DNA from 2 places in the Pseudomonas sp. LBUM1648 genome. Region 2 is predicted to be linked to the other one. Evidence: riboswitches for the same ligand, from Rfam matches in the RefSeq annotation. Region 2 holds a riboswitch; the other holds the start of a gene.

Region 1 (4,418 bases), 1.7 Mb from region 2:
TCCACAGCGCGCCACTGGTGGGCTCCCACGCCAGGCCGTTAGGGTTGCGAATGCCCGAGGCAAAGATCCGGTGATTGCCGGTCGCCCGGTCCACTTCCCAGATCGCCGCGCGACCTTCTTCCTGATCCATGCCGTTTTCGCCGACGTTGCTGTTCGAGCCGACGGTGACGTACAGCTTGCTGCCGTCCTTGCTGGCGATAACGTTTTTCGTCCAGTGGTGATTCAGCGTGCCACCGGGCAGATCCGTGACCTTGATCGGCTGTGTCTTGATCTCGGTCGCACCGGCTTCGTAGTTGAAGCGCAGCAAACGATCGGTGTCGGCGACATACAGATCATTGCCAACCAGGGTCATGCCGAACGGCGAGTTGAGGTTTTGCAGAAACACCGTGCGGGTTTCAGCTACGCCGTCGTGGTCGGCATCACGCAGCAACGTAATGCGATTCGGGCTTGGTACGCCGGCTCCGGCCTTGCCCATGACTTGCTTCATCACCCAGCCTCGAACGCCTTTGCTGTCGTCAGGTTTCGGCGGGGCGTTGGTTTCTGCCACCAACACGTCGCCATTGGGCAGCACGTAGAGCCAGCGCGGATGATCGAGGCCTTCGGCAAACGCAGCCACTTGTGTGCCTGCCGCGGCAGTCGGTTTTGCGCCCTCGGGCCAGCCGATCGCCGGGGCGATATTCACCGTCGGGATCAGGGTTTTATTCGGTTCAGGCAGTTTCGGTGACGGGCCGGTGCCGTCGGTGACTTGCAGGCTGGAGGATTCACCACAGGCGGCGAGCCCTCCGGCGAGAGCGATGACGAGAGCGAGCTGGGACTTGCGCATTACTGATCTTCCCTATGAATGCATTGACCTAATCATAGAGAAGCGCGCAAGCCCGATGGTTCAACTGCTCAACCGCGGGCCTCTTTGAACAGCACGGCGATGCCCGGGTGATAGTTGCCGGCTTCACTGCGCAACTTGCGGTAGGCATAGGGGAAATACCAGGCGACGGCGCAGGTGTGTTCCTTCTGTAGGTCGTCGACCATGTCCTGCAGTTCTTCGGGGCTGGCGCTGTGCTGGGCTTTTTGCGGCGCGACAAACAGGCAGCCGAGCTTGAGGTCGCTGGCGAAGCTGATGCGTTTGGCGTCGCTGGTGATTTCCAGCAGGGCTTGGGTCAGGTTGAGGTTGTTGACCCGAGGCCAGCGTTGCGTGGCCTGAATGTAAGCGCGGTCTTCGCTGCCAGCGAGGAACAGATCGGCGCGGGCATTGCGTTCGCCTTCTTCGTTCTGCTTGCGCGTGGCCGTCTGTTCAAGCGTAACCAGTTCGGCCATCCAGGCTGCCGCCGAGAGCAGCCCTAGATTGGCTTTTTCGTCATGCCAGTAGGGCGTGTCGCTGTCGCCGCGCACGGCGTTGTAACGGTCGATACAGTCAAACCAGCGTTCCAGCACCGGACGCAGAAATTCCAGGCGCGGGTTGCTGATGATCATGCCTTGCATGTGGCTCACCTTATTCTTGTGTGATGTGAGATTGTGGCTCTTTGATATCACTCTTGAGACTGTGGCACAAGATTGGCGTCAGATAATTGATCGGCGGCAGTTATTCGCCCGTTGGCCCCCTCTTTAATTGACGCTCCACCCCCAACCCTCTAACCTTCGCGGCTTGTTTCAGGTGCTCTGTGGCTTGCGTCGACAGAGTGAAACAGGGAAGCCGGTGAGGGTTGTCTTCAGAGCAAGTACGACCACGATCCCGGCGCTGCCCCCGCAACGGTAAATGAGTGAAAACTGCGTCTTGTGCCACTGCTCAACAGCGGGAAGGCGCGCAGTCCGGCGAACGCCGCTCATGAGCCCGGAGACCGGCCTGATCCATCCAGCGGCATCACGGTGGGCGATGCCAGGCTTTTTGCCGTCTATTCTTGTGCCTGCCCGCCGTTATCCAGCCTCAACGGAGAGCTCCCCCATGACTGATTCCCCCGAGCGTGACGAACGCCATCTGGCGCGTATGCAGCGCAAAAAAGCCGTGATCGATGAACGCATCGCCAACTCGCCTGACGAGTGCGGCCTGGTGCTGGTCCTGACCGGCAACGGCAAAGGCAAAAGCAGTTCGGCGTTCGGCATGCTCGCCCGCGCCATGGGCCACGGCATGCAGTGCGGCGTGGTGCAGTTCATCAAGGGACGCCACAGCACGGGCGAAGAGTTGTTCTTTCGCCGCTTCCCCGAGCAAGTGCGTTTCCACGTCATGGGCGAGGGCTTCACTTGGGAAACCCAGGATCGTCAGCGCGACATCGCCGCCGCCGAAGCCGCGTGGGAAGTGTCCCGTGAACTGCTGCGCGATCCGTCGATCGGTCTGGTGGTGCTGGATGAATTGAACATTGCCCTCAAGCACGGCTACCTCGATCTTGATCAGGTGCTCAGCGACTTGCAGGCGCGTCCGCCGATGCAGCATGTGATCGTCACCGGTCGCGGCGCCAAGCCGGAAATGATCGAGATGGGCGACACCGTCACCGAAATGGGCATGCTCAAACACGCTTTTCAGGCTGGCATCAAAGCGCAAAAAGGCGTCGAACTTTGAATCAACCACGTCACTGCCCGGCGGTACTGATCGCCGCGCCGGCCTCCGGTCAGGGCAAGACCACCGTCACCGCCGCGCTGGCCCGTTTGCATCGCAATCAGGGGCGCAAGGTGCGCGTGTTCAAGTGCGGGCCGGACTTTCTCGATCCGATGATTCTCGAGCGCGCCAGCGGTGCGCCGGTGTATCAACTGGACATGTGGATGGTTGGCGAGCAGGAGAGCCGTCGCCTGTTGTGGGAAGCCGCCGCTGAAGCTGATCTGATTCTGATTGAAGGCGTGATGGGCCTGTTCGACGGCACGCCGTCGAGCGCCGATCTGGCGCGGCATTTCGGCGTGCCGGTGCTCGGCGTGATCGACGGCACGGCCATGGCCCAGACCTTTGGTGCGTTGGCACTGGGCTTGGCGAAATATCAGCCGGATCTGCCATTCGCTGGCGTGTTGGCCAACCGGGTCGGCACATTGCGGCATGCGCAGTTGTTGGAAGGCAGCCTTACCGAAGGTTTGCGCTGGTATGGCGCGCTGTCCCGCGAGACCGGCATCGAACTGCCGAGCCGTCACCTCGGCCTGGTTCAGGCCAGTGAACTCAATGACCTCGATATGCGCCTGGACGCTGCTGCCGAAGCGCTTGCCAGCAGTTGCGAGGTAGCGCTGCCACCGGCCGTGGAATTTGCCGCGCCTGAGGTCATCACTGCAGAGCCGTTATTGAAAGGTGTACGAATTGCCATCGCCCGCGATGAAGCCTTTGCCTTCACCTATGGTGCGAGCCTCGATCTGCTGCGAGCGATGGGCGCCGAGTTGAGTTTCTTCTCGCCGATTCGCGACACGCAATTACCTGAGGCGGACAGCCTTTACCTGCCCGGCGGTTACCCGGAATTGCATCATGTGGCGCTGGCGCAGAACACCGCGATGCTCGACGCGATTCGCGCACACCATGCGGCGGGCAAACCGTTGCTCGCCGAGTGTGGCGGCATGCTGTATCTGCTCGATTCGTTGACCGACGTTGAAGGCACTCGTGCTGAACTGGTGGGGCTTCTGGCGGGTGATGCGGTGATGCAAAAGCGTCTCGCCGCACTGGCGCTGCAAGCGGTGGATCTGCCAGAAGGTTCGCTGCGCGGCCACACTTATCACCATTCCCTGACGACCACTGAATTGACGCCGATAGCCCGGGGCTTGAGCCCGAATGGCGGGCGCGGGGCTGAGGCGGTTTATCGGGAAGGGCGGATGACGGCTTCGTATGTGCATTTTTATTTCCCGTCGAATCCTGCGGCTATCGCGGCACTATTTGCGGCTGACTCCGAAGTCGCCTTCGCGAGCAGGCTCGCTCCCACAGTTGAAACGGTGGTGACTGAAGAAATGCGATCCCTTGTGGGAGCGAGCCTGCTCGCGAAAGGGCCATGACAGACAACGCATTTTCCGAAGCCGAACGCGCAGCGGTCTACAAAGCCATCGCCGAACGCCGCGACATGCGCCACTTCACCGGTGGCACCGTCGCGCCCGAACTGCTGAGCCGCTTGCTCGAAGCCGCGCACCAGGCGCCAAGCGTCGGCCTGATGCAGCCGTGGCGATTCATCCGCATCAGCGACCGTACCCTGCGCGGGCAGATCCAGAATCTGGTGGAAGAAGAGCGCATCCGCACTGCCGAAGCGCTCGGCGAGCGCAGCGATGAGTTCATGACACTCAAGGTCGAAGGCATCAATGATTGCGCGGAAGTGCTGGTCGCCGCGCTGATGGACGATCGAGAAAAACACATCTTCGGTCGCCGCACGCTGCCGGAAATGGACATGGCGTCGCTGTCCTGTGCGATCCAGAACCTTTGGCTGGCCTCGCGCGCCGAAGGCCTGGGCATGGGCTGGGTCTCGCTGTTCGAGCCG
Region 2 (4,418 bases):
GCGAATCGGGCACGCAGGGGTTCGAACAGCGCCCGCCCACCGCGGGTTTGTTATGTTCAGCGACGCAAGTGCGCACTGTGTGTTGCGGGCCGGTCTCCGGGCTCACGAGGGGTTGGCGTCAGGCCGACCTGCAAGCGTCACCTTCCCATGCCGTCATGGCACAGTGGATTCGACGCTTCTCTCGCTTACCGTTGCGGGGGCAGCACCGGACTGACATGGCTTTAGAGTAAAGCACATGATTCACCGGTTTCCCGTTTCACCCTGTGAAGGGCACCCGTAACAAGTTGCGTAGGAGAGCATGTTGGGGGGATTTGAGTCAATTGAATGGGGGCATATCCGTTGCTGCGGTGATGGCTTATTACGGTTCCGCCCTTACGGCGGGTCACTTTGGCAAACGCCCCAAAGTAACCAAAGGTCTGTGCCCTGACGTTCGGCCCTCGCTGTGGCTCGGGTTCCTTCGCTCCGGGATTGATCCGGGCGCATCGCTTCCGGTTTGCTTCGCTGCACCTCCTTTCGATGTGTTTGGCTTCGCCAAACGGTCGCTGCGCTCCCACCCCCGGATCAATCCCTCCGCTCAGCCTGCCGACGGGCGTTTTAGGTCAAGAGCGGTACTCGAGCTAACGCTCATTGTGTTGAGTGGGGCGGCATGCGCCGCAGGGTTCGCGCGGCTCGAAACTGTGGGAGCCAGCCTGCTGGCGATGGCGGCCTACGAGCCGACCAATCTCTATCAAATGTACCCAATCCCTGTGGGAGCTGGCTTGCCAGCGATGGCGGCCTGACAGCCGACCAAGCTCTGGTGGGTGTACTCATTCCTTGCGAGCTTCCGAAGCTGCGATCTTTTGATCTGTTTTGGCTTTGGCTTTGGCTTTGGCTTTGGCTTTGGCTTTTGATCTTGCTCTTCAGCCCATCGGCAGGCCGAGCGAAGGTGTTCATCCGGGGGGTTGGCGCGCAGCGCCGTGCGGCGAAGCCGCATCCATCGAGAGGAGGTGCAGCGAAGCAAACCGTAGGCGATGCCCCCGGATGGACACCGTAGCGAGGGAACACTGAGCCTAGGCGAAGTGCCGTACGTCAGGGGGCAGCCTTTTTGGTTACTTTTTCGGCGTCTGGAAAAAGTGACCCGCCGTAAGGGCGGAACCCTAATCAGCAACACCCGCAGCAACGGATATGCCCCCAAACCAAACATTGACCCATAAGCAAGCCATGCGTAGCCTTGCGCTTTCGAGGTTCTTCGGCGCGTGCCGAAGCTAAGAAGGGAACGCGGTCAAAGCCGCGGCTGCCCCCGCAACTGTGAACGGTGATGTTCGCTGCCACGCCACTGCCAGCCCCTGCAAAAGGGCGCCAGCGGGAAGGCGCAGCAAACGCCAGGCCCCAACGCCTGAACACCGTCAGCCAGGAGACCTGCCTCGTCACAGATTCTCACTACAACCGGGCGGGGTGATCCGGTGGCGAATGCTTCCGGCGCGTGCTCGCGTTGCCGGTTCTCGTCCCGTATGCCCGCCACCTTGCCAAAGGGCATCCGATGAAAACACTGGCCAAACTCCCCGTCACCATCGTCACCGGCTTCCTCGGCTCGGGCAAAACCACGTTGCTGCGGCACATGCTCGACAACGCTCAGGGCCGCCGCATCGCGGTGATCGTCAACGAGTTCGGCGAGCTGGGCATCGATGGTGAGATCCTCAAGCAATGCACCATCGGTTGCACCGAAGAAGAAGCCACCGGCCGCGTTTACGAACTGGCCAACGGCTGCCTGTGCTGCACCGTTCAGGAAGAGTTCTTCCCGGTGATGCGCGAACTGGTTGCCCGTCGCGGCGACCTCGACCACATCCTCATCGAAACCTCCGGTCTGGCCCTGCCAAAACCACTGGTACAAGCCTTCCAATGGCCGGAAATCCGCAGCGCCTGCACCGTTGACGCGGTGATCACCGTGGTCGACAGCCCGGCCGTGGCTGCTGGCACCTTCGCCGCGTTCCCGGATCAGGTCGACGCCCAGCGCAAACTCGACCCGAACCTGGACCACGAATCGCCGCTGCACGAGCTGTTCGCCGACCAACTGGCCAGCGCCGATCTGGTCATCCTCAACAAGGCCGATCAGACCAGCCCGGAAGACCTTGCGCGCGTACGCCTTGAAGTCGCCGAAGAACTGCCGCCAGCAGTCAAAATCGTCGAAGCCAGCAACGGTCGCCTGCCGCTGGACGTGCTGATCGGCCTCGGCGCCGGTTCCGAAGAACACATCGACAGCCGCCACAGCCATCACGATCACCACCACGACGGTGACGACGACCATGATGACCACGATCACGACGCTTTCGATTCGATCTCCATCGAGCTGCCGCAAGCCGACGAAAGCCTGCTGCTCGACGCCCTGACGCAACTGGTGGTCCAGCACGGCATCCTGCGCGTGAAGGGGTTTGCAGCGATCCCGAACAAGCCGATGCGCTTGCTGATTCAAGGCGTGGGCACGCGTTTCGACAAGCATTTCGACCGTCAGTGGGGCGCCGAAGAAGCGCGCGTCACGCGTCTGGTGCTGATCGGTCAGGAACTCGACGCCGCTCAACTCGAAGCGCAACTGCGCGCTGCGCTTAGCGTTTAAGCCATGCACCTGCTCAGGACCCAGCCCGGCGGTTTCGTGTCGGATGACAACATTGCCGACCTTGGCCAAACCCCCGCCGAGCTGGTGATCCTGTGCAGCGGCGACTCCAGCCTGGCGCTGCTCGCCGAAGCCGCGCAGCAGTTGCCCGAGGATTATCCGAGCCTGCGTCTGGCCAACCCGATGCAGGTGCAGAATCACGCCTCGGTCGATTTGTACGTCGACGAAGTGTTGCGCCATGCCAAGGTGATTCTGATCTCGCTGCACGGCGGCATTGCGTATTGGCGCTACGGTGTCGAGCGTTTGGTCGAGCTCGCCGAGCGTGGCGTGCAGGTGATCATGGTCCCGGGCTGCGATCGCCCCGATCCGGAACTCAGCGATCTGAGCACCGTCGCAGCCGAGGATCGCGACCGGCTCTGGCAGTTCTTGCGCCAGGGCGGCATGGGCAACGCGCTGGATTTCTTCAGCTGTCTGGCCAACCGTTGGCTGGCCCGTGATTACACCTGGGGCGAGCCGCAAACCCTGCCGCGCACGGCGATTTACCATCCGCAAAAAACCTCCGCCGCACTGAGTGACTGGCAAGCCGAATGGCTGCCCGAGCAACCGGTGGCGGCGGTGCTGTTTTACCGCTCGCATCTGCAAGCGGCGAACACGGCGTTCATCGATGTTTTCTGCCAGCGTTTGCAAGCAGCGGGATTGAATCCGTTGCCGATCGCGGTAGCCAGTTTGAAAGAGCCCGGCTGCCTCTCGGTGGTCGAGGATTGGCTGGATGAAGTCGAGGCGGGGGTGATTCTCAACACCACCGGTTTTGCTCAATCCAGTCCTGAAGCACCGGATCTGCGGCCGTTTCGTCGCAACATTCCGGTGATTCAGGCGATCTGCGCCCAGGACAACGAACCCGGCTGGCGTGATAGCGAGCAGGGCCTCGGCCCTCGCGATCTGGCAATGCACATTGCCTTGCCGGAACTTGACGGGCGCATCATCAGTCGGCCGATCAGTTTCAAGGATCTGGCCTGGCGCAGCGAGCGCAGCCAGTCCGATGTGGTCTGCTATCGGGCGCAACCCGAGCGCATGGATTTCGTCGCCGAACTGGCGCGCCGCTGGATCGATCTGGCCCGGGTGCCGAATGCCGAGAAACGGATTGCACTGATTCTCGCCAACTACCCGACCCGCGACGGACGCATCGGTAACGGCGTCGGCCTCGACACGCCGGCGGCGGCGCTGAATATCCTTCGCGCATTGCAAGCTGAGGGTTATCCGGTCACGGCAGAGTTGCCGGATACCGGCACCGAGTTGATTCAGCAATTGCTCGGCGGCGTCAGCAACGATCTCGACACGATTGATCTGCGTCCATGCCAGCAAAGTCTGGCGATGGACGACTATCTGTTGATGTTCAACGCGCTCCCCGAGGCCAATCGCGCTGCGGTAGTCGCGCGTTGGGGCTCGCCGCAAAACGATCCGATGTATCGCGACGGGCGAATGATGATCGCCGGCCTGCGCTTTGGCCTGACCTTCGTTGGCATCCAGCCGGCGCGGGGTTATCAGGTCGATCCGAGTGCGGTCTATCACGACCCGGATCTGGTGCCGCCCCACGGTTATCTGGCGTTCTATTTCTGGCTGCGCAACACCTACGGCGCCCACGGTGTGATCCACGTCGGCAAGCACGGCAACCTCGAATGGCTGCCGGGCAAAGGCGTGGGGCTGTCGGAAAACTGCTGGCCGGATGCGTTGCTCGGGCCGCTGCCAAACATCTACCCATTTATCGTCAACGATCCGGGCGAGGGCGCCCAGGCCAAACGGCGCACGCAAGCGGTGATCATCGACCACCTGA

The links. Region 2 has a riboswitch for cobalamin ahead of cobW (cobalamin biosynthesis protein CobW). Riboswitches for the same ligand answer to the same signal wherever they lie in the genome.
Region 1: another riboswitch for cobalamin. It lies ahead of cobO (cob(I)yrinic acid a,c-diamide adenosyltransferase); the one in region 2 lies ahead of cobW (cobalamin biosynthesis protein CobW).

What each region holds. Positions count from the first base shown of each region.
Region 1 covers NZ_CP166808.1:1,864,530-1,868,947, forward strand. Annotated here, with positions in the region: gene ACA043_RS08555 (PQQ-dependent sugar dehydrogenase) at 1-823, opposite strand, end outside; gene ACA043_RS08560 (hypothetical protein) at 892-1,476, opposite strand; cobalamin riboswitch at 1,630-1,855, shown strand; gene cobO (cob(I)yrinic acid a,c-diamide adenosyltransferase) at 1,937-2,548, shown strand; gene ACA043_RS08570 (cobyrinic acid a,c-diamide synthase CobB) at 2,545-3,945, shown strand; gene bluB (5,6-dimethylbenzimidazole synthase) at 3,942-4,418, shown strand, end outside.
Region 2 covers NZ_CP166808.1:3,595,125-3,599,542, reverse strand. Annotated here, with positions in the region: cobalamin riboswitch at 71-293, opposite strand; cobalamin riboswitch at 1,205-1,420, shown strand; gene cobW (cobalamin biosynthesis protein CobW) at 1,520-2,590, shown strand; gene cobN (cobaltochelatase subunit CobN) at 2,594-4,418, shown strand, end outside.